3 regions of the Streptomyces sp. NPDC002888 genome follow, and region 3 is predicted to be linked to each of the others. Evidence: riboswitches for the same ligand, from Rfam matches in the RefSeq annotation. Region 3 holds a riboswitch; each other region holds the start of a gene.
The links. A riboswitch is a leader RNA that binds a small molecule or an ion and turns the genes downstream of it on or off. The one in region 3 is predicted to bind cobalamin.
Positions count from the first base shown of each region.

Region 1: another riboswitch for cobalamin. It lies ahead of ACFYWX_RS03405 (HoxN/HupN/NixA family nickel/cobalt transporter); the one in region 3 lies ahead of ACFYWX_RS25650 (ABC transporter substrate-binding protein).
Region 2: another riboswitch for cobalamin. It lies ahead of ACFYWX_RS16455 (prenyltransferase/squalene oxidase repeat-containing protein); the one in region 3 lies ahead of ACFYWX_RS25650 (ABC transporter substrate-binding protein).

Region 1 covers NZ_JBIAPU010000002.1:99,793-109,106, forward strand. The annotation lists gene thrS (threonine--tRNA ligase) at 1-240, shown strand, start outside; gene ACFYWX_RS03400 (nucleoside hydrolase) at 338-1,360, shown strand; gene ACFYWX_RS03405 (HoxN/HupN/NixA family nickel/cobalt transporter) at 1,357-2,454, opposite strand; cobalamin riboswitch at 2,482-2,670, opposite strand; gene ACFYWX_RS03410 (LAETG motif-containing sortase-dependent surface protein) at 2,791-3,747, opposite strand; gene ACFYWX_RS03415 (glycoside hydrolase family 13 protein) at 4,079-5,740, shown strand; gene ACFYWX_RS03420 (DUF4142 domain-containing protein) at 5,749-6,465, opposite strand; gene ACFYWX_RS03425 (O-methyltransferase) at 6,659-7,327, shown strand; gene ACFYWX_RS03430 (MOSC domain-containing protein) at 7,364-8,176, shown strand; gene ACFYWX_RS03435 (carboxypeptidase regulatory-like domain-containing protein) at 8,327-9,070, shown strand; gene ACFYWX_RS03440 (DUF6445 family protein) at 9,180-9,314, shown strand, end outside.
Region 2 covers NZ_JBIAPU010000009.1:24,239-33,552, forward strand. The annotation lists gene ACFYWX_RS16445 (energy-coupling factor transporter transmembrane component T) at 1-1,032, opposite strand, end outside; gene ACFYWX_RS16450 (SCO2322 family protein) at 1,058-1,690, opposite strand; gene ACFYWX_RS16455 (prenyltransferase/squalene oxidase repeat-containing protein) at 1,687-2,922, opposite strand; cobalamin riboswitch at 3,039-3,169, opposite strand; gene ACFYWX_RS16460 (RNA polymerase sigma-70 factor) at 3,326-4,222, opposite strand; gene ACFYWX_RS16465 (NAD(P)/FAD-dependent oxidoreductase) at 4,296-5,495, opposite strand; gene ACFYWX_RS16470 (phosphotransferase) at 5,624-6,265, shown strand; gene ACFYWX_RS16475 (nuclear transport factor 2 family protein) at 6,286-6,738, opposite strand; gene ACFYWX_RS16480 (MBL fold metallo-hydrolase) at 6,781-7,833, opposite strand; gene ACFYWX_RS16485 (aldehyde dehydrogenase) at 8,733-9,314, shown strand, end outside.
Region 3 covers NZ_JBIAPU010000016.1:119,753-129,066, forward strand. The annotation lists gene ACFYWX_RS25635 (methylmalonyl-CoA mutase family protein) at 24-1,832, shown strand; gene scpA (methylmalonyl-CoA mutase) at 1,832-4,006, shown strand; gene meaB (methylmalonyl Co-A mutase-associated GTPase MeaB) at 4,012-5,013, shown strand; cobalamin riboswitch at 5,049-5,250, shown strand; gene ACFYWX_RS25650 (ABC transporter substrate-binding protein) at 5,318-6,364, shown strand; gene ACFYWX_RS25655 (FecCD family ABC transporter permease) at 6,361-7,413, shown strand; gene ACFYWX_RS25660 (ABC transporter ATP-binding protein) at 7,410-8,198, shown strand; partial or broken gene ACFYWX_RS25665 (FAD-binding dehydrogenase) at 8,313-9,314, opposite strand, start outside.

The DNA of each region.
Region 1 (9,314 bases), on a different contig from region 3:
GCCGTCGCCCGCGGCCTGCGGGCGCGGCTGCACGGCCCCGAGGACGGCACCCTCGGCGCCCGTGTCCGGGCCGCGCGGCTGGTGCCGTACCAGGCGGTGATCGGGGACCGGGAGGCCGACGGCGACCTGGCCGCCGTACGCCTGCGGGACGGCCGTAGGCCGGGGGCGCTGCCCGCCGCCGATCTCCTGGACCGCGTCGAGGCGCGGGTCGTGGCGCGCGGGACCGCTCTTTGGGACTGAGAACGCGCGGGACCGACCGCCCTCCGGGACGGAGAAGGGGGGGTGAGGGCGGCGGGCCGGGCTGCATAAGGTCGGTGTGACGGAAGGGAGCCCCACCATGACCGCCCGCCCCACAGGTCGCACCAGCGACCGCTCGGCCGCCCGCACCACCGCCCGCTCGGCCGGCCGCCCCATCCCCGTGATCATCGACTGCGACACCGGCGTCGACGACGCCCTCGCCCTGCTGTTCGCGGTCCGTCACCCCGGCCTGGACCTGCGCGCGGTGACCTGCGTGGCCGGGAACACGGACGTCGACGGGGTCGTCCGCAACACCCTCACCGTGCTGGAGCAGGCCGGCGCCCCTGGCATCCCCGTCGCCCGGGGCGCCGAACGCCCGCTGATCGAGTCGGTCCGCGTGGCCCGGCATGTGCACGGCGAGGACGGCATGGCGGACCTGGGCCTGCCCGCGCCCACCCGCACCCCGGTCGACGTGGACGCGGTGACGCTGCTGCGCCGGGAGATCCTCGCCTCCCCGCACCCGGTCACCCTCATCCCGACCGCCCCGCTCACCAACATCGCCCTGCTCCTGCGCACCCACCCGGAGGTGGTCCGCAACATCGAGCGGATCGTGTTCATGGGCGGCGCGGTGGCCACCGGAAACGCCACGCCGGTCGCGGAGTTCAACGTCTGGCACGACCCGGAGGCGGCCGCGATCCTGCTCACGGCCGGGGTGCCGATCACCATGTACGGCCTGGACGTGTTCAAGGAGGTCCTGGTCCCGGCGGCCGACGTCCAACGCCTGCGCACCAGCCCGGAACCCAGGCTCCGCATGGCCGGTGAACTCCTCGCCCACCGCGACCCCGCCACCTCCGGCGACCCCACGCCCACCGGCGGCCTCGGCGACGCGGGCGCGGTCTGCGCGGTCGTCGACCCGGAGGGCCTGACCACCGAACTCCTACCGGTCGAGGTCTCCCTCGCCCCCGGCCCGACCCGCGGCCAGACCGTCGTCGACCGCCGCCCCCGCCCCGGCGAGTCCGAGATACACCACGGCACCCGCGAACAGCCGCTGGTGGACGTGGCGTTGGGCGTGGACGTGGAGCGCTACGTCAAGCTGTGGCTGACGGCGGTGGAGGGCGTCTAACGCGTGTCGGCGGCGGGCCGTGCCGCCCACCTCTGTTCCACCTTCGCGAGCTTCCAGTACGCGACCGCCGCCGCCCACACCACCACGAACAGGCCGACGATGACGTAGCCGACGTTGTCGAGGTCGAGGCCCGCGATCCAGCCGGTGACGGCGTCGCGCAGGGCGAGCTTCTCGTGGAGGACGCCCACGAGTTCGATCGTGCCGATGAAGAAGGCGACGGCGATGGACAGACCGGTGATGGTGAGGTTGTAGAAGACCTTGCGGACGGGGTTGGAGAAGGCCCACTGGTAGGCGAAGTTCATGAACGTGCCGTCGAGGGTGTCGAACAGGCTCATGCCGGCGGCGAACAGGAGGGGGAGACAGAGGATCGCGTACCAGGGCAGCCCCGCCGCCGCGCCCGAACCGGCCATCACCATCAGCGTGACCTCGGTGGCGGTGTCGAAGCCGAGGCCGAAGAGGAAGCCGAGCGGGTACATCTGGCCGGGGCGTGAGATGGACCTGGTGAGGCGGCCGAGGATGCGGTTCATGAAGCCCCGGGAGTCCAGGTGCTGTTCGAGCTCCCGCTCGTCGTACGCGCCTGCCCGCATCGCCCGGAAGACCTTCAGGATGCCCAGCAGGGCGACGAGGTTGAGGGCGGCGATGAGGTAGAGGAAGGTGCCGGAGATCGTCGTACCGAGGAATCCGAGGACCTGGTGGATACCGGAGTCCTCGTTCATGACCCGGCCGGCCAGCTGGGTGCCGCCCGCGATCAGCAGGGCGAGCAGGACGACCACGCTGGAGTGGCCGAGCGCGAACCAGAAGCCCACCGACACCGGGCGTTTGCCGTCGGCCATCAGCTTGCGGGTGGTGTTGTCGATCGCGGCGATGTGGTCGGCGTCGAAGGCGTGCCGCATGCCGAGGGTGTAGGCGGTGATGCCGAGGCCGATGCCGAAGGCCCTGTCGCCGACCTCGTAGTGGCCGGGGGCGACGAGCAGGAACAGGATGCCGAACGCGACGACGTGCAGGGCGGCGATGACCGCCATCAGCACCGCCGTCCGCACGGTGTCCTCGCGTCGCCAGCGGAAGGACGTGGGCAGGGCGGCAGGGTCGGTCATCCGGTCACGCTCCAGCACCTCGTGGATCAGTTCGTGAGATGCCGTGGCCGGTCTCCTGGCTTACGGGTGCACGCGCCCGGCCCGCCTTCCCGGCTGCCTCGCGGCGACCAGTGGCTGTCCCTCAGGGGACGTGGGACGGGAACTCCCCGATCACAGTGGCGAGGGCCGCGTCGGCATCACACCGACTTCCCGAACACCACGGCCCGCCCACCGTAGAGCAGACCCCCGGCCGCCGCCCACCCACCACCTGACCGGGTCGGTCAGGTGGTGGGCCTCACGGGCGGTCGAGAGGTGGCTCTCAAGGCCACGAAGCTACGGGGCTACGAAGCTACGTGGCTACGAGCGGGCGGCCTTGCGCCTGCGGGTCGTCATGACGATCGCTCCGCCGCCCACGAGGAGGGCCGCGGCGCCGGCGGCGATCACGCCGGTGTTGCTGTTCGCGCCGGTCTCCGCCAGGTCACCGCCGCCGCCGTGCGGGGTTGCCGCCGGGGGCGTGGTGGACTCGGAGGCGCTCGGGGGCGGGGTGGAGGCCGGCTCGGACGGGGTCGGGGTGCCGGCCGGGGGCTCGGTCTCGGCCGGCGGGGTCTCGGACTCCGACGCCGGAGGCGTCGCGGGCGTCGAGGGCGGCGAGGGCGGCGTGGAGGCCGGCGGGGTGGTCGGGGGCTGCGTCTCGGTGGTCGTGCAGTCCTTCGTGCCGCCGTTCCAGGCCGCGATCAGCTTGTCCTTGATCACCGGGCGGTCCGGGCCCTTGGGCAGGTCCCCGTGCTCGAAGCCGTCCTTCGCGTCGAGCTTGCCGTCGAACTTGACCGCACCCCGGTAGAGGTCGATCTGGGCGTAGCAGCCCGCGTCCGGCACCGCGATGTCGAGGGAGTCGGTCTGGCCGGGCTTGACCGTCACCGAGTCGAAGTCGACGAAGACCTGCTCGCCGGAGGTGCGGAAGTCGGCGCCGTGGGCGAGGAAGGAGGACAGGGAGGCGGTGCAGGTGCTCGCGTCCCCGGCGGTGCGGACCTTGACGTGGATCTTGCCGTCCTCGGTCGGCTTGAGGTTCTGGTCGTCGACCTTGACCGAGTCGAAGAAGTTGATGCCGTCCAGGGAGAACTGGCAGCGGTCCGTGCCGGTCTCCGTGCCCGCGCCGGTGCCCGGCTTGTACGTCCCCCCGGAGTTCCAGCCGTCGCCGCCGGGCTCGGAGGCCCAGGCGCCGGAGGCCGCGGCGACGGAGGCCGCGCACAGGGCGAGCGACGCGGCGCCCGTCCCCAGCAGGCGGCGCATGGTGACACGTCTCGCTATGGACATGCGGATCCCATCTTGGCGTGCGAAACCCGGGCACGGCGGGAGGGCAGCACGACGCTGCCGGCAGTACCGGGGGTGGGTGGTCGAAGAAACACTGGGCCCATTGGTCACATGCGCCACAGCGTGCACTCATGGTGGATCTCGGGACGGAACACTGTCAACCTGCGGCTGAGCCAAGGAAGTTCGGCTGTCATCACATTTCCGTCACACGGGGAATGGAATGTTCCGACGTTGTCGAAGGTTCACTTTTCCGGCGATGTGGACAGAATTTCCCTCTATCGTGCATAGAACGCTCGTCGCACCGACCCGAGACCGAACCGGAAGAGGAGCCCGCGTGATCGTCCGTACCACGCCCGACCTCTCGTCCAAGGATCCGAACTGGTGGCGGCAGGCCGTCATCTACCAGGTGTATCCCCGCAGCTTCGCCGACGCCGACGGCGACGGGCTCGGGGACCTCCGGGGGGTCACCCAGCGCCTGTCCCACCTCGCCGCGCTCGGTGTGGACGCGCTGTGGCTCAGCCCCTTCTACCCGTCCGAGCTCGCCGACGGCGGCTACGACGTCGCCGACTACCGGGACGTCGACCCGCGCCTGGGCAGCCTGGCCGATTTCGACGAGATGGTCGTCGAGGCCCACCGCCTGGGCCTGAAGGTGATCGTCGACCTGGTCCCGAACCACACCTCGCACCAGCACGTGTGGTTCCAGGAGGCCCTGGCGGCCGGTCCTGGCTCCCCGGCCCGTGACCGGTACGTCTTCCGCGACGGCCGGGGCGAGCACGGAGAGCAGCCGCCCACCGACTGGCAGTCCGTCTTCGGTGGCAGCGCGTGGCAGCGGGTGCCGGACGGGCAGTGGTACCTGCACCTCTTCGCGCCCCAGCAGCCCGACCTGAACTGGGCGCACGAGGAGGTCCGAGCCGACTTCCGCACCACCCTGCGCTTCTGGGCCGACCGCGGGGTCGACGGCTTCCGGGTCGACGTCGCGCACGCCCTCACCAAGGACCTGGCCGAGCCGCTGCGCGACCTGGGCGACCCCGAGCTGAGCCGGGAGGAGGCCCTGCCGGAGTTCGCCCCCGGCACGCACCCCTTCTACGACCGCGACGACGTCCACGAGATCTACCGCGACTGGCGCACGATCCTCGACTCCTACTCCCCGCCCCGCATGGCCGTCGCCGAGGCCTGGGTGCGCGGCCCGCGCCGCGCGTTGTACGCGCGCCCGGACGAGCTGGGCCAGGCGTTCAATTTCGAGTACCTCCAGGCGGGCTGGGACGCGCAGGAGGTGCGCGAGGTGATCACCGGGTCGCTGCGGGACGCGCGGCTGGCCGGTGCCTCGGCGACCTGGGTGCTGTCCAACCACGACGTGGTGCGGCACGCCTCCCGGCTGATGCTGCCGCCGGGCACGGACGAGAACGCCTGGCTGCTGTCCGGCGGCCACGCGCCCGCCGTGGACGGGTCGCGGGGCCTGCGCCGGGCCCGGGCGGCCGCCCTGCTGATGCTGGCGCTGCCCGGCTCGTCGTACGTCTACCAGGGCGAGGAACTCGGGCTGCCCGAGGTCGCCGACCTGCCGGTGGAGGTCCTCCAGGACCCGATCTGGGAGCAGACGGGACGGGTCCGCAAGGGCCGCGACGGCTGCCGGGTGCCGCTGCCGTGGACGACGAGCGGACCGTCGTACGGCTTCGGCGCGGGCGGCGCCTGGCTGCCCCAGCCGCCGAGCTTCGCGTCGTACGCCGTGCAGGCCCAGGACGGGACGGAGGGCTCGACCCTGGAGCTCTACCGCACGGCTCTGAAGCTGCGCCGCAAGCTGATCGAGGGCGAGTCCCTGACCTGGCTGGAGGACACCCCGCCCGGTGTCCTCGCCTTCACCCGCACCGACGGCTGGCGCTGTGTGACCAACCTGTCGGACGCGCCGGTCACCCTCCCGGGCGGCGAGGTCCTCCTGACCAGCGCCCCCCTGGAACCGGACGGCCGTCTGGGCCCGGACGCCACCGCGTGGCTGGCCTGACCCGGCGCTCACCCCGCCGACGGGCTGGGTGACGCCCCCGGCGCCTCCGTGCTGTTCGCCGGTGGGGTGAGCACCACCTGGGGCTGGCCGGGGGCCGGGGGCGGTGGGGTCAGGTCGGAGGAGGGGAGCTTGGGCGGGGTGGTCTCCTGGAAGAGGACCTGGTCGAAGTTGACCAGGCCCGTCTTCTCCATGACCGAGATGTGGTCCAGGACGGTCGTGTTGGCCTGATCGGCGAGCTGGCGCACCAGGGTGTTGCGGGTGGTGGAGCGGATCTTCGAGACCGTGTTGAAGATCGTGCCGTGCGTCACGCGCAGGATGTTGGCGAAGTCGGAGTCGAACTGCTTGCCGCTGTCGGAGCTCAGCGTCGTGACGAACCCCTGCTGCTGGGGGCTCGGCTGGTCGGGGATCGTGATGCCCAGCTGGGGCGCGATCCGGCGGACCGTCGCGTCCAGCGCCGCGTGCCCGTCGATCAGGTGCTGTCCGGCCGTGACGACCGCCTTGGACGTCCCTTTCTGCACCGCCATCTGACCCACCGGGTACTCCCACAGGCCTGCCGCCCGCACCTTCACCACGAAGTCCCGGTCGGCCTCGGTCAGTGGCCCGGACGAGGTCTGGGCGATGATCCGGTCGGGCGTGCTCGACACGTTGTTCATGCCGAGCACGGCCGGATAGGCGAGCGCGATGGTCGTCAGGCTCAGGGCGCCGCCCACGAAGAGGGTTCCCATCGCGTTCCGCGAGAAGAGCACGGTGTCTCCTGCCCGGTCGGGGATCCCGCCGTCGCACGGCGGGCTCGGTCGCACGGGGGTACGGGGGCGGCCGGTCAACGAAGCCTCTGTCATTGGTCAAAGGTTCCCAATCGCGGCCCCCACCAAGTAAGTTCCCATACGGAACTCACTTGCCTTCCGGAGGGAACAGTCCGTGACCCAGCAGACCTGGACCGCCGTCGACGCCTACTTCAACACCCTGCTCGTCGAGGAGGACGCGGCCCTGCCGGCCGCCGGCGGGGGCAGCGAGGCGGCCGGGCTGCCGCCGCACCAGGTGGCCCCCAACCAGGGCAAGCTGCTCCACCTGCTCGCCCGAGTCCAGGGCGCCCGCTCCGTCCTGGAGATCGGCACCCTCGGCGGCTACAGCACCCTCTGGCTCGCCCGCGCCCTCCCCGACGACGGCCGCCTGGTCACCCTGGAGGCCGACGAGCGGCACGCGCGGGTCGCCGCGGCCAACATCGCCCGCGCCGGCCTCGACCACCTCGTCGACCTGCGCGTCGGCAAGGCCCTGGACACCCTCCCCCGGCTCGCCGCCGAGGGCGCAGGCCCCTTCGACCTCGTCTTCATCGACGCCGACAAGCCCACCAACCCCGACTACCTGGAGTGGGCCCTGCGCCTGACCCGCCCCGGCAGCGTGATCGTCGGCGACAACGTCGTGCGCGACGGAGCCGTCACCGACCCGGACAGCGCCGACCCGCGCGTCCAAGGCGTCCGCCGCTTCACCGAACTCATCGGCCAGAACCCGAAGTTGACCGCCACGGTCGTGCAGACTGTCGGCGAGAAGGGGTACGACGGATTCGTGCTCGCCGTGGTCACCGGCTGACCCGGCACGAGAGCGACGAGAGCAGGGGGAAACACCATGGCGAGGATCACCGAGCTGACGTACTACCCGGTCAAGGGCTGCGCGGGGATCACGGTCTCCGAGGCGGCGCTCACGCCCACCGGGCTCGCACAGGACCGCCGGTATGTGATCGTCGACGAGAAGAGAGAGCTGCGCTGGCTGTGGGGAGACCCGCGGATGGCGCTGATCACACCCGAACTCGGCGGCCCGGGCGGGGACGCGGTCCTCACACTGCGGGCGCCGGGCTACGGGGATCTCCGCGTCGACTCGAACGCCTTCACCGAGCCGGTGGAGCTCCCCGGCAGGCGCTACCGGGCCGTCGACCAGGGCGACACGGCCGCCGCGTGGGTGTCGGACGTGATCGGAGCGGCCGGCAGACTGCTGCGGGTGCCGCCGGAGCAGGACGGCGCGCCCGTCGCCGCCAACAGCCACCGCCTGCACGTCGTCTCCCGCGCCAGCCTCGACCTGCTGAACCGGCGCCTGGCCGAGCGGGACGACCCGGCCCCGCCGCTGCCCATGAACCGCTTCCGCCCGAACCTCGTGGTCGACGGCTGGGACGACCCGCACACCGAGGACCGCGCCCACCGCCTGACCGTCGCCGACACCGAACTGACCCACACGGAGGCCACCGTCCGCTGCGCCATCACCATGGTCGACCAGCACACCGGCCGCCGTGCGAGCCCGGAACCGCTGCGCACCCTCGCGACCTACCGCAAGGCGGCCGACGGAGGGATCCTCTTCGGCGCGTACTTCGCCATCCGGCGCACCGGCAAGCTGTCGGTCGGCGACGAGGTGTCCGTCGCGGAGTGGAGGGCTCCGGAGCCGGTGTGACCGGCGGGGCAGGCGGCGGTGTGTCGTCCGTACGGCCGAACAGCGTGCGTCACCTGCGGGAACGGGCCGCGAGAATCGTGGTCGGGGGGTGCCCCAGTCGGGGGGTGCCCCGTCCGACAGCCCCTCCACAAGCACAGGGAGCCCCGCACCATGAGACGCTCACGGCCGAGGACGGCAGCCGTCCTGATGTGCACCGCACTAGCCGCCCCGGTCGCCGTGGGAGTCCCCGCGGCCTTCGCGCAGGACCGCGACCTGCAAGGCGCCGTCACGATCGTCCCCGGCCGCGCGGGCGTCCTCGACGTCTCCGGCCACACCGGGCCCGCCCTGGGCGCCGGTTCCACACTGACGCTGACGGCGCCCGGCCGGACCACGATCACGGACATGCCCCTCGACGCCCAGGGCTACCGGGGTTCGGTAGCCGCCGACGGCCGCCGGGCGACGTACACGTTCACCGGTACCACCACCCAGGCACCGTGGCAGGGGCGTTCCTTCCCCTTCGTCGTGGCCGTGCCCGCCGACGCCGTGCCCGGCACCCGGTTGGCCGGCTGCGCGCTGCGGCTCACCGACGCCGAGGGCGCCGCGCAGGGCGAGGGTGCGTGCACGGTGACCGTCGGGCTGCCCGAGCCGACGCTCGTGAGTCCCACGTCGGGTGTGCCGCTGGGGCTGCGGCCGGAGGTGGCCGGGAAGGCGTACCCGGGCGCACAGGTCGCCGTACGCGACAAGGACGAGAAGAAGGTGTGCTCCACGACCGCGGGAGCGGACGGTGCGTGGTCCTGCGCCCCGGGCCCCGGCCTCCCCGTCGGCGCCAACCGGCTCCAGGCGACCGCCACCCTGAACGGCGTGAGCGCGGCGAGCGAACAGGTCGCCATCACGGTCGGATCGCCGCAACAGTGATGTAACGCCCGTACACGGGGCGTTCGTTGGGGAAACGTTGACTGTTCCCGGCGGAGTCCTGGCGATTTCGCGGGAGAGTCCTGACGAACCCTCGACCTATGTTCGCCGCATGCCCCCACAGCCACCCCCGCGCGTCCCCACCGCGCTCCCCGTCCTGCCCTACCGCAAGCCCACCAGGGGCCGCGACTACTGGGTCCTGGACGACGTCCTGCCCGACGCGGACGCCGTACGGGAGCGCTGTCTG
Region 2 (9,314 bases), on a different contig from region 3:
GGCCGGCCACAGGGGGAGGGTGGGCGCGACGAGGGGGACGGTGGTGGGGTGCAGGGCCGTCGGGTCGGTGGACGCGGCGACGGTGAGGAGGACGGCGACCGCGATGCCGGCCCCGGCGACCAGGCAGGCGCGGACGTTCCAGGTGTCCGGGCGGTATCGGGTGCGCGGGGAACGGCGGCCGCCGAGGCGCAGGCCCGCGAGGGCGGCGGCGAGTCCGGTGAGGAGGAGGGGCAGGCCGTAGGTGCCGCCCGCGGCGGTGAGCAGGCCGTACGTTCCCGCGCAGACGCCGAGCAGGCCGCCCAGGGTGAGGGCGGTGGTCGTACGGCGGACCGGGGCGGGGACCTCGGCGGTACGGCCGTAGCCCCGCGCGTCCATTGCGGCGGCGAGGGCGACGGAGCGCTCCAGGGCACCCTCCAGGACGGGCAGGCCGACCTGGAGCAGGCCGCGTATGCCCTTGTCCGGGCGGCCGCGCAGGCGGCGGGCGGCACGTAGGCGCTGGACGTCGGCGATGAGGTTCGGGGCGAAGGTGAGGGCGACGACCACGGCCACGCCCATCTCGTACAGGGCGCCGGGGAGGGACTTGAGGAGGCGGGTGGGGCTGGCGAGGGCGTTCGCGGCTCCTACACAGATGAGGAGAGTGGCCAGTTTCAGGCCGTCGTAGAGCGCGAAGAGAAGGCCTTCCGCCGTGACCTTGCCCCCGAGGCGGATGCCCTGGGCCCAGTGGGGGAGCGGGACTTCGGGGAGGGTGACGATCACGTGGGTGCCGGGGATGGGGGAGCCGAGGACGAGGGCGAAGAGGAGGCGGACCAGGATGACGGCCAGGGCGAGTTTGAGGAAGGCGGTGTAGGAGCGGGCGGTGGGGGTGTGGGGGCGGTGGGTTGCCACTACGTAGGCGGAGGTGGTGATGAGGAGGGCGAGGAGGAGGGGGTTGGTGGTGCGGGTTGCTGCGGTGCCCAGGGAGAGGGACCAGAGCCACCAGGCGCCGGGGTGCAGTTGGGCCGGGCGCCGGTACCGGGGGGTGGGTCCGCTCACCGGCGCCGGCCCGGTGCCGCTGGGGCTAGGCACGGCGACGGGCCTGCCAGATCGCCGCCGCTCCCAGTGCTGCAACCACCGCTGCTCCTGCCCACAGGCCCACCGACGGGCCCCCGTCCGTCTTGGCCCGCTTCTCGGTCGTCGTCGGCTTCTTCGCCCCGCTGACCTGTTCGCCGCAGCCGTGCTCCGGATATCCCCCGATCGCGCACAGCAGGGCGTTCGTGTCATAGCGGAGGGGCTTGGCGACCGCGGCCAGGGCCTCTGCTGTCGTCGCGTCGGCGGACAGCACCGCGCAGGCCGTGCGCGGGGCGGGCGGAGTTTCGCCTGACGGGGCGTCCCTCCCCGTGCCGAAGTCGATGACCAGGGCGACGCGTTTGCGGTCGTCCTGCGGGGGCGTCTTCGCGCAGATCTTCGCGAAGTCGGCCTCGCCCCGCGGTTGTGTCGCGTCGCCGGAGTCCTCGCTGACGGCAAAGCGGAAGCCCTCGACGTCGCCGTCGGAGGGGCGGGCGGTGGAGGGGCCCTGGGTGGCGTACGCCCAGCGGTTGCCGTCGCGGTCCCAGAAGGACCAGTAGCGGTAGCCGGCGGCCTGGGACTGGGTCGTGCCGGCCGCCAGGGTCAACAACAGCGCGGTGAGGAGGAGGGCACCGCGGCGGATCACGGCTGCTGCTTCCGGTTCCGGCCGCTCAGGAGGAAGCCGATGCCGATGCCGGCGACGAGGAAGACACCGACGGTCCACCAGACGCCGAAGCCGTCGTCGGAATCCTTCTTGTCGGCGGCCTTCGTAGTCTTCTCCGCCGCCTGCGGCGCCGGGCCCGTCGCGTTGAGCTGCTTCACCAGGTCCGTGCCGCCGAAGTCGTGCGGGTCGGTGCCCATCGTGTGCGCCGCGAGGATCAGCTGGGCGTACGCCGCGGGGCCGCTCTGCCTGGCCCAGGCCGTGGCGTTCTTCTCCAGCCACGCGTACGGCTTCCGTGCGGCCGAGGTCGACCCCTGCGCGGCGAGTGCGACGACCGCGTCCGCCGTGTTGCCGTAGTCGGGCTGGTCCTTGGCGCCGGGGAGGGCGGACTTCAGGAATCCGCCCTGGGTGGCCTCCGCGAGGTAGGCGGCGCCGTTGGCCGCCACCTGCTGCGGGGCGAGCGGCTTGTCGGAGTCGGCGCAGGCCTGGACGCCCTTCGGCGCCTGTCCGGCCGTCGCCACGAAGCCCTTGCCGAGGCTGCCGAGGACACCGGCCGCCGTGGCGTCCGCGTTGGCGGCCAGCTTGCCCTTCTTGTCCGGCTGGTAGGCGAGGGCACCGCCGTCGTCCGCACCGCAGGTGAGGGACCACTTCGCCAGCAGGTCGTACGGCGACTTGCCGCCCTTGCCGTCCTCGCCGTCCCCCGCGACCTCGGCGGGCTTCTCCCCGGCGGCCACGAGGGCGCCGACGACGACGGACGTCGAGTTCGTGTCGCTGGGGCCGCCGGGGGTGTAGCCCCAGCCGCCGTCCTTGTTCTGGACGGACTTCAGCCAGGTCACGGCCTTGTCGACGGCGGTGGCGTGACCGCCGAGCGCGGCGAGGGTCTGGGCGGCGGCGGCCGTGCTGTTGGTGTCGATCACGAGCTTGGCGTCGCAGGCCTTGGCGGTGTCGGCGCGGAAGGCCGCGAACGCGCCGTTCGCGCACTGCTGTCCGGCCAGCCAGCCCACCGCCTTCGCGGCGGGCTTCACGTCCACGGTGTGCTGCGCGAGCAGGGCGAGGGACTGGCGCCAGACGCCGTCGTACGTCGGGTCGGTGCTGCCGTACAGCCCGTCGGGTATCGCCACCGACGGCGACGGGGAAGGCGTGGCGGCGACGGCGGGCGTGGCCGCGCCGATCACGACGGTGGCGGCCAGGACCGCGGCGCTGCGGCGGACGTTCATGATCGGCGGATGCCTCTCCCTGCGGGGAGCCGGGCAGCACGGGACGCCCCGGCGGCTCGGCTCCGTAGACCTCGACGGTGCCGTACGGCGGCGGGTGCCGGCGCACGTGTGAGCCGGTCATGTTTCCCGCACGGGGCAGTCCGGCTCGCCGCCCTGCACGGACGGCTCACGGTTGCGGGTCAGCGCCGGTTTTGCACCGGCTTCCCCCCGTACGGGTGTGATGACGACCGGGCCACTCTACCTTCGGTCCTGCGCTTCACCTCCGCCCTCGGAGTGGAGGTGAAGCGCATCTCACGCGCCGCGGGGAGGTTGAGGTGTTGCCGATTGCCGATTGCCGATTGCCGATTGCCGATTGCCGCGCGCCATCGGGTCGGCGGCCCCGCCTCGACGGCCTCGCCGGTGTTCAGCGCAGGGTGAGCGGGGTCTCGGATTCGACGCGGGTCAGCTTCTGAGGGTTGCGGACGTAGTAGAGGCCGGTGATGCGGGCGTCCTCGACACGGATCGCCATGACGCCGTCGAGCTCGCCGTCCAGGCGCAGGACGAGAGCGGGGTTGCCGTTGACGACGGTGGGGTCACTGGTGACGGTGGCTTCGAGCTTGCGGAGGCCGCCGACGAACATGCGGACCACCTTGTCGGCACCGATGACCGGCCGCCGCGCGGCGTGCTTGACGCCGCCGCCGTCGCTCAGCAGGACGACCTCGGGGGCGAGCACGTCGAGGAGGCCCTGCATGTCCCCGGTTTCGAGCGCACGCTGGAACGACTCCAGAGCCGCGCGGCTCTCGCGCTGGGAGACCACCTCGCGAGGGCGGCGGGCATCGACGTGCCGGCGGGCGCGGTGCGCTATCTGGCGGACGGCCGCCGGGCTCTTGTCGACGGCGGCCGCGATCTCGTCGTAGCCGACGTCGAAGACCTCGCGCAGCACGAAGACGGCGCGTTCCGTCGGCGACAGTGTCTCCAGGACGAGCATCAGCGCCATCGACACGCTCTCGGCGAGCTCGACGTCCTGGGCCACGTCCGGCGCGGTGAGCAACGGCTCGGGCAGCCAGGGGCCGACATACGCCTCCTTGCGGCGCGTCATGGTGCGCAGCCGGTTGAGCGACTGGCGGGTCGTGATCCGGACCAGGTAGGCGCGCTGGTCGCGCACCTGATCCAGATCGACCTCGACCCACCGCAGCCAGGTTTCCTGGAGGACGTCCTCGGCATCGGCCGCCGATCCGAGCATCTCGTAGGCGACGGTGAAGAGCAGGTTGCGGTGGGCGACGAACGTCTCGGTCGCGGGGTTGGTGGAGTGGTCGCTCATGTCTCGAACCCTTTCCTTCGCGGCCGGCTCTGGTTGCCGAAGGCCGTCAAGCTTGCGTCCAGGGAAGGCCTGGCTAGGCTGCCGGTTCAGCGGGTGCCGGCGTCTTGCCGCGCTCGGCCTGGAGCAGCTGCCGGCGCTTGTCGTCCCTGAACCCCCAGGCGAACGCACCGGGCTTACGCGCCTCGTCCGCCAGTTCCTTGACGACGTTTGTGCAGGCGATCTCCTTGATCTTCGCGGCAAGGCGACCGCCGATGTAGAACCTGTTCGAGGTGTCATCCCTGGAAGCGAGCTGTAGCGTGGCGGCGCGACGGCCCAGGCCGATGCACTGGCCGAAGAAACCCACGTTGACGGCCGCGGGTTGCTCACCCGCGATCCGGGCCAGCACCGTGTCGGCGGCGTGCGCGCCCAGCGGCCGCGCGGTCTGGCAGCTCATCCGGAACGGCAGGTCCGACGGTGCCGCCGAATCCCCGGCCGCGACGATGTGCCCGTCGTCCACGCTGGTCAACGTCTCGTCCGTGAGCAGGCGGCCCAGGGCGTCGGTGCTCAGCCCGCTGCGGCCGGCCAGGTCCGGCACGCTGAACCCGGCCGTCCAGATCGTCACCTCGCTCGGCATCTCGCGACCGTCACCGAGCCGCACGCCATCGCGGGTCACCGCCGTCACCTTCGCGTCGGGGCCTTCGAGCACGGTCACACCGAGTTCGGCGAGCCGCTTGGCGACCGAGCGCCGCCCCCGCGGGTGCAGGTACGCGCCGAGCACCTCGCCGCACACCAGGGTCACGGTGCGGCCCTCCTCCGCCAGCTCGGCGGCGGTCTCGATGCCGGTCGCACCGCCTCCGACCACCGTCAGAGGGGCCGTTGAGGGCGCGGCGTCGAGGACCGGCCGCAGCCGCTGCGCCTCCTCCAGGGTGGCGATCGGGTAGGCGAACTCGGCCGCTCCGGGCACGCTCGGGTCGGCGCTGCCACTGCCCACCGCGTAGATCAGGTAGTCGTAGCCGACCGTGTCGCCGGTCGCCAACGCCACGCTGCGCTCGGCCGCGTCGATCCGTGTCACGGTGTCGACCGCCAGGCGAATGCCCTCGGCCAGGATCTCTCGGTAGTCGACGACCGCGTCGTGGGACCCGCCCACCACTTGATGCAGGCGCACCCGATTCACGAAGGTCGGGCGCGGATTGATCAGGGTCACTGTCACGTCGTCGCGCTGCGTCAGGCGATTGGCCGCCATGACACCGGCGTATCCGCCGCCGATCACGACCACATCGATGTTCTCAGCCATGGTGTCTCCTCCGTTTTCAGGGGTTCGGCCTCAAGACACCTCGACATCGAACGCTGTGACAGCACGTGAGGCAGATCACTCCAAGGTGCGGGCTCAGCCGCGGAGTTGAGTGTGAGTAGGTTCGGGCCATGACAACCACGGGGAGACTTCTCGGCTCGGGGCGTACGGCCGACGTGTACGAGATCGACGAGGCCTGGGTGCTGCGCCGTGACCGGGAGGGGTGGGGGGACGCGGCGGCCGAGGGGGCGCTGATGGAGTACGTGCGCGGCCACGGCTACCCCGTGCCCCGGGTCCGTCCCTCCGACTCGCGCACCGACCTCGTGATGGAGCGGCTGGCCGGTCCGACGATGGTGCAGGCGTGGGCGGCGGGCTCGCTGGGGTCGGAGAACGCGGGGGCCGTCCTCGCCGGGCTGTTGCGCCGACTGCACGCCATCCCCGGCCGCGTCATCCACCTGGACCTCCACCCGGAGAACGTCATCCTCACCGACACCGGCCCCCGCGTGATCGACTGGGGCACGGCCGAGAGGGGGGACCCGGGGCTCGACTGGGGCATGTCCGCGATCATCCTCGCGCAGGTCGCCCTGTCCGAGGAGCCCTACGCCGAACCCGCCCGAGCCATGCTGACCGCCCTGCTCGCCGACCCCTCGGACCTGACGCCTCAGGGCTTGGCGGAGGCCCGCAGGCGTCGTGCGGCGAACCCGACCATGAGCCGGGACGAGGTGGAACTCCTCGGGGAAGCCGAGGAGTTGATCCGTTCGCTCATGGTCTAGAAGCCTAGGAGTCTAGGACCCTAGGAGGCGCGGGGTGTCTCGCCGCCGAAGGCCAGGAACAGGGTGCGGGAGGAAAGGAGCCAGGTGCCGTCCGGGGCGCGGTGGAAGGCGTCCTCGTAGTGGCCGATCTGGACCGGGGGGCCCGCCGGGACCATGCTTGCGCCGTCGTGGCCGTCGACGCGGTACGTCGTGAAATACGACCTCGCGTGCGCCGTGTCCGGGGAGGTCACCGTGACGAGGACGTTGGACATGAGGCGGCGTGAGAGGCGGTCGGCCGGACGCGAGCCGAAGTAGTCGCGCAGTGCGGCCCGGCCTTTGATCAGGCGTTCGCCCGCCGGCCATTCCCATGTGCCGTCCTCGGTGAACAACTCGGCCACGGTGGAGGGTTCGCCCAGGTCGAGGCGGTGGACGAAGTCGAGGACGAGGCGTTCGCAGGCGCGTTCGGCGAGGAGGTGTTCCCAGGGGTGGTCCATGAGGTCGTTGGTATCAGGGGGCCGTCGCGCCCCGCGAGGGAATTACACCGCGACGTACCTCACCGGCTCGCTCCCAGCCACCGCTTCCGCCCGGCCCTGCTTCACCAGTCGCCGCAGGTGGGCCTCCGCCTCGGAGACGGCGATGTTCCGTGAGCCGTAGGGGATCTGGTCCCACGGGCGGTTCCACTCCATGCGTTCGGCGACTTGCCAGGGGGTGAGGGGCTCGGCCAGGAGGGAGAGGAGGCCGGTGAGGCGGGCCTCGTGATGGGTGAGCAGTTGCCTCACACGTGCGGCCGCGTCCGTGAAGGCGTGCTGGTGGGCCGGGAGGATCTCGGCGGGGGCGAGGCGGCCGACGCGTTCGAGGGAGTCGAGGTAGTCGCCGAGGGGGTCGGTGACGGTGGCGTCGTCGGGGTCCTCGTAGAGGCCGATGTGGGGGGTGATCTCGGGGAGTACGTGGTCGCCGGAGAACAGGCGTCCGTGGCCCGGGAGTTGGGCGGGGTGTTCCTCCTCCAGATGGAGGCAGACGTGGCCGGGGGTGTGGCCCGGGGTCCAGATCGCACGGACGCGGCGGCCGGGAAGGTCGAGGAGTTCACCGGGGACGATCTCGCGGTCGGGGAGGGCGGGGGAGAGGCCGGGCAGGGCGCGGCGGGGCGCCGTGCGCAGGGGGGCCACGTGGTCCTCGGGGGCGCCGGCCGCGGTGAGCTTGGCCGTCATGTAGGTGAACCAGCGGTCGGGTCGGGTCTCACGCGTCCTGCGGACGATCGCCAGGTCCGCCGCGTGCATCGCGATCCAGGCACCGGACGCCTCGCGCACCCGGCCCGACAGGCCGTGGTGGTCGGGGTGGTGGTGGGTGACGACCACCCCGTGGACCTCGGTGATCGAGCTGCCGCAGGCCGTCAGTCCCTCCGCGAGCGCCTCCCAGGACGCCGGGTCGTCCCATCCCGTGTCGACCAGCACCGGCCCGCGGTCGGTGTCGACGACGTACACGAGGGTGTGGCCGAGGGGGTTGTCCGGGATGGGCACCTCGACGGAGCGGACGCCACCGCCGTGGTCGTACACCGTCGTCCCGGGTTCGCGGTCCTGGCTGCTTTTCATCTGCCCTCCGTCCCACGGCCATTGCCCACTATAACTAGAACTGGTTTCAATGGGTGCTCAAGTCGACTGATGCTGTGGGGCGTTGGGCTTACCTGCGCTGATGTGCGCTGATGTGCCCACCACTTGTCGTCGCTTGTCGACGCTGGCACTGCCGGACGGCCCAGAGACGGCCCAGCCGTCGGAGCGGTGCCCCTGGTCGCGGTCGGCGGCCCAGTGGCCGAGTCGAGCCGCCAACGATCTCGAAAACCGTCGTGGCAGCGATGTCACCGTGGGTTCAAAACCCATGTACCCCTCAGCGCTGGCGGAGTGGATTGTGAGACCGGCCGAAGGTGGGCTCCCGCCCAGTGCCCTTGCAGCGAGGGCACGGGAGAGTCCGGGGAGGTTGGGGGTGCATAGGGTAGGTGACGGTCTTCCCGCCGCGGCACTTTGCGCAGGTAGACGACAGACTTCGCTGGTGGCGCCTCCACAGCAAGACCGCTGGGTAGCACATCACGGCTACCAAAAACCCGAGGACATGCAACGGCAGGCCGAGGGCTGGAACTGCATCCCCCAGGCCATAGATGAGTGCACCGACTAGCCAAAAGCCCAGGTAGATCAAACAGCCCATGCGTCCCCCCGATGCCGTGACTGCGCTCACAGGATACGCCCAAGAAGCTACGAATTGTGCAGACTGTGTCGAGCATTGAGACGCGTACGCGGAAGGCCGTCGATGCGGTGTACCGCACGACCCACAAGCCCCCGACGGCCCCTGACGGCCCACGCGTTCCGGACGCGCCCCTGATCTTCGGGAAACCGCTGGTCAGGGGCATTCTCGTCTTCTTCGTGGACTACTTTAACTAGAACTGGTATCAGTTTCTGAAACACCGTCAGATATCCCGTCAGAAACGAAGGCAGTCGCCATGGCCGAGCTCCTGGAACACGGACAGCTGTTCATCGGCGGGGAGTTGACCGACCCCCTGGGCAAGGACGTGATCGAGGTGATCTCGCCGCACACCGAGGAGGTCATCGGGCGGGTGCCGCACGCGTCGGCGGCGGACGTGGACCGGGCGGTGGCCGTGGCGCGGCGGGCCTTCGACGAGGGGCCCTGGCCGAGGATGAGCCTCGACGAGCGGATCGCGGTCGTCACCCGGATCAAGGACGGGATCGCCGTACGGCACGAGGAGATCGCCCGCGTGATCTCGTCGGAGAACGGGTCGCCGTACTCCTGGAGCGTCCTCGCGCAGGCGCTCGGCGCGATGATGGTGTGGGACGCGGCGATCACGGTCGCGCGGAACTTCAGGTACGAGGAGACGCGCGACGGCGTGCTCGGGAAGATCCTCGTGCGGCGCGAGCCGGTCGGGGTGGTCGCGGCCGTCGTCCCCTGGAACGTGCCGCAGTTCGTGGCCGCCGCCAAGCTCGCGCCCGCGCTGCTCACCGGCTGCACGGTGGTGCTGAAGCCGTCGCCGGAGTCACCGCTGGACGCGTACCTGCTGGCCGAGATC
Region 3 (9,314 bases):
GTCTCCTGGCCTAGCATCCGAGCATGACGGTCCTGCCTGACGACGGGCTTGAACTGGCCGCCGAGTTCCCAGACGTGACCCATGAGCAGTGGCAGCGCCTCGTTGCGGGTGTCCTGCGCAAATCGGGCAAGGACGTCGAGGACTCGGAAGCCGAGGAAGCCCTGTCCACCCCGCTGGAGGACGGGCTTCGCACCCCGCCTCTGTACACCGCGAGCCACGCCGCACCCGAGCCCGGCCTCCCCGGGTTCGCGCCCTTCGTGCGGGGCAGCCGGCCCCAAGGAAACGCGGTCGGCGGCTGGGACGTACGGCAACGGCACACGACGGCCGACGGCGCCGCGGTGCTCGCGGACCTGGAGAACGGCGTCACTTCCCTGTGGCTGACCGTCGGCGAGGGCGGGATCCCGGTGTCGTCGCTCGGCCGGGTCCTCGACGGCGTCCACCTCGACCTGGCCCCCGTCGTCCTCGACGCGGGGCGTGAGGTCGAGGTCGCCGCACATGAGTTGCTGCGGCTGTACGAGGAGCGGGGTGTCGCCAAGGGGGCGGCGCGCGGCAACCTCGGCGCGGATCCGCTCGGGCACGAGGCCCGTACCGGGCAGGCGTACGACTTCGCGCCCGTGGCCCGGCTCGCGCGGCTGTGCACCGAGGAGTACCCGGGGCTGCGGGCGCTGACCGTGGACGCGCTGTCGTACCACGAGGCCGGCGGCTCGGCGGCGCAGGAGCTGGGCTGTTCGCTGGCGACCGGAGTGGCGTACCTGCGCGAGCTGACCGGGACCGGGCTCACCGTCGAACAGGCCTGTGCGCAGCTGGAGTTCCGGTACGCCGCGTCGGCCGACCAGTTCCTGACGATCGCCAAGCTGCGCGCGGCGCGCCGGCTGTGGGCGCGGGTGGGCGAGGTCTGCGGTGTCCCGGGCGCCGGGGCGCAGGTCCAGCACGTGGTGACCTCGCCGGTGATGATGACGCGCCGCGACCCGTGGGTGAACATGCTGCGCGCGACCATCGCCACGCTGGCCGCGGGCGCGGGCGGGGCCGACTCCGTCACCGTGCTGCCCTTCGACCACGCCCTGGGACTGCCGGACGCGTTCGCCCGGCGCATCGCCCGCAACACCTCGACGATCCTCATCGAGGAGTCGCACCTGTCCCGGGTCATCGATCCGGCGGGCGGTTCCTGGTACGTGGAGCGGCTCACCGACGAACTCGCCCACGCGGGCTGGGAGTCCTTCCAGCGGATCGAGCGGCTGGGCGGCCTGAGGGCCGCTCTGCGTTCGGGGCGTCTCGGGCAGGACCTGGCAGCCACCTGGGAAACGCGCAGCGGCAAGCTCGCCAAGCGGCGCGAACCCGTCACCGGTGTCAGCGAGTTCCCGTTCCTCGCCGAGAAGCCGGTCGTGCGCGAGAGCGCGCCCGCGGCGCCGTCGGGTGGTCTTCCGCGCGTGCGCCGCGACGAGGCGTACGAGGCGCTGCGTGCCCGCTCGGACGCCCACCTGGCCGCGACCGGCTCCCGGCCGCGCGTCTTCCTGGCCACCATCGGACCGGCCGCCGCGCACACCGCGCGGGCGACCTTCGCCTCCAACCTCTTCCAGGCGGGCGGTATCGAGCCCGTCACCGAGGGCACGTTCGAGGACAGCGGCGCCACGGAAGTGTGCCTGTGCTCCAGCGACGCGGTGTACCAGGAGCAGGCAGAAGCCGTGGCCGCGGAACTGAGGGCCGTCGGCGCCTCGCACGTGTCCCTCGCCGGGCGCCCCGGGCCGTACTCCGGAGTCGACGGCTACGTCTTCGCGGGATGCGACGCCGTCGCCGTACTGTCCGCGACCCTCGACCGCATGGGAGTGTCCTGATGGGAATCCCCGATTTCTCCGAGATCGAACTGGGGACCCCGGCCGTCGACGGCGGTGCCGACGAGTGGCGTACGGCCGTCAAGAAGGCGACCGACGGTGACGACCTGCTGTGGGAGACCCCAGAGGGCATCCCGGTCAAGCCGCTCTACACCGGGCACGACCTGGAGGGCCTGGACTTCCTCGGCACGTACCCGGGCATCGCGCCGTACCTGCGCGGCCCGTACCCGACCATGTACGTCAACCAGCCGTGGACGATCCGCCAGTACGCGGGCTTCTCCACCGCCGAGGAGTCGAACGCCTTCTACCGCCGCAACCTGGCCGCCGGCCAGAAGGGCCTGTCGGTCGCCTTCGACCTGCCGACCCACCGCGGCTACGACAGCGACCACCCGCGGGTGACCGGTGACGTCGGCATGGCGGGCGTGGCGATCGACTCGATCTACGACATGCGTCAGCTGTTCGACGGCATCCCGCTGGACCGGATGACCGTGTCGATGACGATGAACGGCGCCGTACTGCCCGTGCTCGCGCTGTACATCGTGGCCGCGGAGGAGCAGGGCGTGCCGCCGGAGAAGCTGGCGGGGACCATTCAGAACGACATCCTCAAGGAGTTCATGGTCCGCAACACGTACATCTATCCGCCGAAGCCGTCGATGCGGATCATCTCCGACATCTTCGCCTTCACCTCGCAGCGGATGCCCCGCTACAACTCCATCTCCATCTCCGGCTATCACATCCAGGAGGCGGGGGCGACGGCCGACCTGGAGCTCGCGTACACGCTCGCCGACGGCGTGGAGTACATCCGGGCCGGGCGGGAGGCGGGCCTGGACGTGGACGCCTTCGCACCTCGTCTCTCCTTCTTCTGGGCGATCGGCATGAACTTCTTCATGGAGATCGCCAAGCTGAGGGCGGCGCGCCTGCTGTGGGCGAAGCTGGTGAGGCAGTTCGACCCGAAGAACAGCAAGTCGCTGTCGCTGCGCACCCATTCGCAGACCTCCGGCTGGTCGCTGACCGCGCAGGACGTGTTCAACAACGTGACGCGTACGTGTGTCGAGGCGATGGCGGCCACCCAGGGCCACACCCAGTCGCTGCACACCAACGCCCTCGACGAGGCCCTCGCCCTGCCGACCGACTTCTCCGCGCGCATCGCCCGCAACACCCAGCTGCTGATCCAGCAGGAGTCCGGCACGACCCGGGTCATCGACCCGTGGGGCGGCAGCGCCTACGTGGAGAAGCTGACGTACGACCTCGCCCGCCGGACCTGGCAGCACATCCAGGAGGTCGAGCAGGCGGGCGGCATGGCCAAGGCCATCGACGCCGGCATCCCCAAGCTGCGCATCGAGGAGGCCGCGGCCCGCACCCAGGCCCGGATCGACTCCGGGCGCCAGCCGGTCATCGGCGTCAACAAGTACCGCGTGGACAGCGACGAACAGATCGAGGTCCTCAAGGTCGACAACTCCTCCGTACGCGCCCAGCAGATCGCCAAGCTGCGCCGACTGCGCGAGGAGCGGGACGAGCGGGCCTGCCAGGACGCGCTGGACGCGCTGACCCGGGCCGCCGGGGGCGACGGCAACCTCCTCGAACTGGCCGTGCACGCGGCGCGCGCCAAGGCGACCGTGGGCGAGATCTCCGACGCCCTGGAGAAGGTGTACGGACGGCACGCGAGCCAGATCCGTACGATCTCCGGCGTGTACCGCAACGAAGCAGGCGAGTCCCCGTCCGTGGAACGCACCCGCACCCTGGTGTCCGCGTTCGAGGAGGCCGAGGGCCGCCGCCCGCGCATCCTGGTCGCCAAGATGGGCCAGGACGGCCACGACCGCGGCCAGAAGGTGATCGCCACCGCCTTCGCCGACCTCGGCTTCGACGTGGACGTCGGCCCGCTGTTCCAGACCCCGGCCGAGGTCGCCCGCCAGGCCGTCGAGGCGGACGTCCACATCGTCGGGGTCTCCTCGCTGGCCGCCGGTCACCTCACCCTCGTACCGGCGCTGAAGGAGCAACTCGCCGAGGAGGGGCGCGAGGACATCATGATCGTGGTCGGTGGGGTGATCCCGCCGCAGGACGTGCCCACGCTCCTGGAGATGGGCGCGGCGGCCGTCTTCCCGCCCGGCACGGTGATCCCGGACGCGGCCCACGACCTGGTCCGGCAGCTGTCGGCCGATCTCGGGCACGGCCTCTGAAGCCCATGGCGATCGACCTCGACACGTATGTGAAGGGTGTCCTCGACGGGAAGCGGGCGATCATCGCGCGCGCCATCACGCTCGTCGAGTCCACCCGGCCCCAGCACCGGGCGCTGGCACAGGAGTTGCTGACCGAGCTGCTCCCGCACAGCGGCCGGGCCCGGCGGATCGGCGTCAGCGGTGTGCCGGGGGTGGGCAAGTCGACGTTCATCGACGCGTTCGGCACCCTGCTCACCGGGCTCGGGCACCGGGTGGCGGTGCTGGCGGTCGACCCGTCGTCCAGTCGTACGGGCGGCTCGATCCTCGGCGACAAGACCCGCATGGAACGCCTGGCCGTCGACCCGGCGGCCTTCGTCCGGCCCTCCCCCACCGCGGGCACGTTGGGCGGGGTCGCCAAGGCGACCCGCGAGTCGATCGTGGTGATGGAGGCGGCCGGCTACGACGTGGTCCTGGTGGAGACGGTCGGCGTCGGCCAGTCCGAGACCGCGGTCGCCAACATGGTCGACTCCTTCCTGCTGCTGACCCTCGCCCGCACCGGCGACCAGCTGCAGGGCATCAAGAAGGGTGTCCTGGAGCTGGCGGACGTGATCGCCGTCAACAAGGCGGACGGCCCGCACGAGCGCGACGCCCGCGCGGCGGCACGGGAGTTGGCGGGCGCGCTGCGCCTGATGCACGGCAGGGACGCGGCGTGGTCACCGCCCGTGCTGAGTTGCAGCGCCCGGGAGTCCACCGGTCTGGACACCGTCTGGGAACGTCTGGAACAGCACCGCGCGCTGTTGGACTCGACGGGGCGTCTCGCCGCCAAGCGCCGCGACCAGCAGGTCGACTGGACGTGGAGCATGGTCCGCGACGAACTCCTCGGCCGCCTGCACGCCGATCCGGCGGTACGGGCCTTGGCACCGGCCCTCGAACAGCAGGTCAGGGAAGGCGAGTTGACGGCGACGCTGGCCGCCGAGCGCATCCTGAGGGTGTTCACGCAGCCCGGCGACGAGGGGACCGAACACTGACGGCCGAGCTGCCCGAAAGAGGCACCCGGCGCCTGTGGTAGCTTGCCGGGGCCAGTCGTACCCATGTGCGTACACGTACGTGCGTGGGTCAGGGAATCCGGTGCGAATCCGGAGCTGACGCGCAGCGGTGAGGGCGACGGGCGGAGCAACGGCCACTGGACGGCGATCGCGGTCCGGGAAGGCGCTTCGTCCGGGTGACCCCGAGTCCGAAGACCTGCTGGCGGCCCCGGCAGCGCAGGACGGCCGGGGAGCATCCCGTACGACCGGGCTTCGCGCTTGAGCCCTCGACGCCGAAGGAAGTTCCGTGCCCCTCGCACGCCCCATCCGTCATGCCGCCCTGTCGTCTCTGGCCGGCGCCCTGTTGCTGACCGGCTGCGGCGGCTCCTCCGGCTCGTCGGCCGGGAACTCGGCGAAGGGCGAGGCCGAGGGCTATCCGGTCACGCTCGACAACTGCGGGCACCAGGTCCGCGTCCTTGGTCCTCCGCAGCGCGCGGTCTCCCTCAACCAGGGCACGACCGAGATCATGCTCTCCCTGGGGCTGGCCGATCGCATGGTGGGCACCGCCACCTGGACGGACCCGGTGGCGAAGGGCCTGGAGAAGGCGGGCGGCAAGGTGAAGCGGCTTGCCGACAACGCCCCGTCCTTCGAGAAGGTCCTGGACACCGAGCCCGACTTCGTCGCCGCCTCCTTCGCCTCCACGCTCGGCCGGGGCGGCGTGGCCCCGCGCGAGCAGTTCGACAAGCTCGGCGTCCCCACCTACCTCTCCCCCTCCGACTGCGTCGGCAAGGACAACAGCGGTGACGGCGACGGCGTACGCACCGAGCCCCTCACCCTGGACGCCGTCTACGGCGAAGTACGCGACCTCGCCAGGATCTTCGGCGTCGAGGAGCGCGGCGAGCGACTGGTCACCGATCTGAAGGACCGGGTGAAGAAGGCCACCACCGGTCTCGACGCCGAGGACGTGACCCTCATGTACTGGTTCGCCAACTCCCAGTCCCCGTACCTGGCGGGCTGCTGCGGCGCCCCCGGCATCGTCACCCGCGAACTCGGCGCGAAGAACGTCTTCGACGGCACCCACGAGGAGTGGCCGCAGGTCAACTGGGAGACCGTCGCCGACCGCGACCCCGACGTCCTCGTCATCGGCGACCTGAGCCGCAAGCAGCAGACGGCCGAGACCGCCGCGAAGAAGATCGAGTTCCTGGAGTCCGACCCGGTCACGAAGAACATGACCGCGGTCCGGAAGAAGCGGTACGTACTGCTGTCCGGCCAAGCCATGAACCCGACCCTGCGGACCGTCGAGGGCATCGAAAAGGTGGCGGCGGCGCTACGCGCGTACGGCCTCGCGGGATGACCGACGCCCTGTCCGCGACCACCCCGGCGGCGGTGCGCGGGCTGCGCCGCGCCCTGCTGTGGGCGGCCGGTCTCGCGTCGCTGTGCGCCTCCGTCGCCGTGGCGATCACCATCGGGCCTGCGGACATCGCCGTCTCAGACGTGTGGTCCACGGTGGCGGCCCATCTGGGGTGGGGGCAGGCGGAGTTGACGCCGATCCGGGACGGGATCGTGTGGAATCTGCGGCTGCCGCGCACCCTGCTCGCCGCCGTGTGCGGCGCCGGACTGGCCGTGTGCGGGGCGGTCATGCAGTCCCTGCTGCGCAACCCGCTCGCCGATCCCTTCGTGCTGGGCGTCTCCTCCGGTGCCTCGACGGGCGCGGTCATGGTGGTCGTGCTCGGCGCGGGCGGCGGCGTCCTGTCGGTCTCCGGCGGCGCGTTCGTGGGCGCGGTGGTCTCCTTCGCGCTGGTGCTGCTGCTCAGCCACACCCTCGGCGGCACCACGGACCGCGTGGTGCTCGCCGGCGTCGCCGCCATGCAGCTGTTCTCCGCGCTCACCTCCTTCGTCGTGATGACGGCGGCCGACGCGGAGACCACGCGCGGGGTGCTGTTCTGGCTGCTCGGCTCCCTCAGCGGGGCCGACTGGACGGACGTGGGTGCGGGTCTCACGGCGCTGGTGGCGGCGCTGCTGGTGTGCGCCGCTTACGCCAGGGCGTTGGACGCGTTCGCGTTCGGGCAGGACGCCGCCGCGTCGCTGGGCGTGCATGTCGCCCGCACTCGGCTGGTTCTGCTGTGCGCCACCGCTCTGCTGACGGCTGCCCTGGTGAGCTCGGCCGGGGCGATCGGCTTCGTCGGTCTTGTGCTGCCGCACGCGGCACGCGCGCTGACCGGTCCCCGCCATACGCGGCTGCTGCCGGCCACCGCCCTGGCCGGGGCGGTGTTCCTGGTCTGGGTCGACACGCTGGCCCGCACGGTGCTGGACCCGCTGGAGGTGCCGGTGGGCGTGGTGACCTCGCTGATCGGCGTACCGGCGTTCGTCCTCGTCCTGTACCGCACCAGGGGCCCGCGATGACCCACGACACGGGACTGCGCGCCGACCGGGTCACCCGCGGGCTCGGCGGCACACTGGTCCTGGACGGGGTCAGCCTCACCCCTTTGCCCGGGACCGTCACCGGCCTACTCGGCCCGAACGGCTCGGGCAAGTCCACCCTGCTGCGCCTGCTCGCCGGGGTCCTCGCGCCGACCTCCGGCGTGGTCGCTCTGGACGGCCGCCCGCTGGACCAGGTGGGCCGTCGCGCCGTGGCCCGGCGCGTCGCCGTAGTGGAGCAACAGGCGGACACCCAGGTCGCGTTGACCGTTCTCGATGTCGTACGCCTGGGCCGCGTCCCGCACCGGCGGGCCTGGAGTCCCGCGTCCGCCACGGACGAGGAAGCCGTCCGCACCGCTCTGGCCCGCACAGGCCTCGCCCATATGGCCGACCGGCCCTGGCACACCCTCTCCGGCGGCGAGCGCCAGCGGGTCCAGATCGCCCGCGCTCTCGCCCAGGAGCCGCGGGAACTGCTGCTGGACGAACCCACCAACCACCTCGACATCCAGCACCAGCTCGCGCTGCTGGCCCTGATCGCCGAACTCCGCCTGACCAGCGTGATCGCGCTGCACGACCTGAACCTGGCCGCGATGTACTGCGACCACGTGGTCGTCCTGAAGCAGGGCCGCGTGGTGGCCGGTGGCAGCCCCCGGGACGTCCTCACCGAAACCCTCGTCGCCGACGTCTACGGAGTACGGGCCACCATCACGGACGACGGCCCCGAGGAACGCCCCCACATACGGTTCCTGGGGCCGGTCTCGACCAGCTGACGCACACCGCCGGGTTCCGGTGCTGTCGCATCCCCGGACCGCGCCACCGCCGTCGCCGGAGCCGGTGACCCCGGCGGCGCCCGGACCGCAGCGGCCCGCCCCGCGGCTGGGCGCTCAGGACGCGGTCGCGGCTGCTGCCGCCCGTCCCGCCTGGCGGCCGGAGAACAGGCAGCCGCCGAGGAAGGTGCCCTCCAGGGAGCGGTATCCGTGGACGCCGCCTCCGCCGACGCCCGCGACCTCGCCGGCCGTACAGACCGGGGACGACCTCGCCGGCCGCGTTCAGGACGCGGCCCGACAGGTCGGTCTGGAGTCCGCCGAGGGTCTTGCGGGTGAGGATGTTGAGGCGTACGGCGATGAGGGGGCCGGCACTCGAATCCATGATCTTGTGGGCCGAGGCCGTGCGGCTGAGCGTGTCGCCGGGGTAGGCCAATGCGTTGCGGATGCCCATGACCTGGACGTCCTTGGTGTAGGGGTTGTCGATCTCCCGGTCGCGGGCGTCGATCTGGCGTTTGAGGTCGTCCAGCTTGATCAGGTTGTCGCCGGTGAGCTTGTTCATGCCCCTGACGAGTTCCGACAGGGTCGTCCCGACGACGAAGTCGACGCCGTTCTTCTTGAACTTCTCGATCGGCTCGGGGGTCTGCCAGATGCGCGAGAGCAGTTGCCAGACGTTCTTGTTGGTGAGGTCCGGGTTCTGCTCGGAGCCGGAGAGCGCGAACTCCTTGGCCATGATCTTCTGGGTGGTGACGAACCACGAGTAGTCGTAACCGGTGTCGGTGATCGACTTGAGGGTGTGGAGGGTGTCGTAACCGGGGATGTCGGGCGTGCCGAAGCGCTTGCCGGTGGCGTCGAACCACATGGACGACGGGCCGGGCAGGATGCGGATGCCGTGGCCGGGCCAGATCGGGTCGTAGTTGCGCAGGCCCTCGGTGTAGTGCCACATGCGGTCGGGGTTGACGATCCGTCCGCCCGCCTTCTCGGTGATCGCCAGCATGCGGCCGTCCACGTGCGCCGGGACACCGGTGATCATGGACTTGGGCGGGGTGCCGAGGCGGGTGGGCCAGTTCTGCCGTACGAGGTCGTGGTTGGCGCCGATACCGCCGGAGGTGACGATCACGA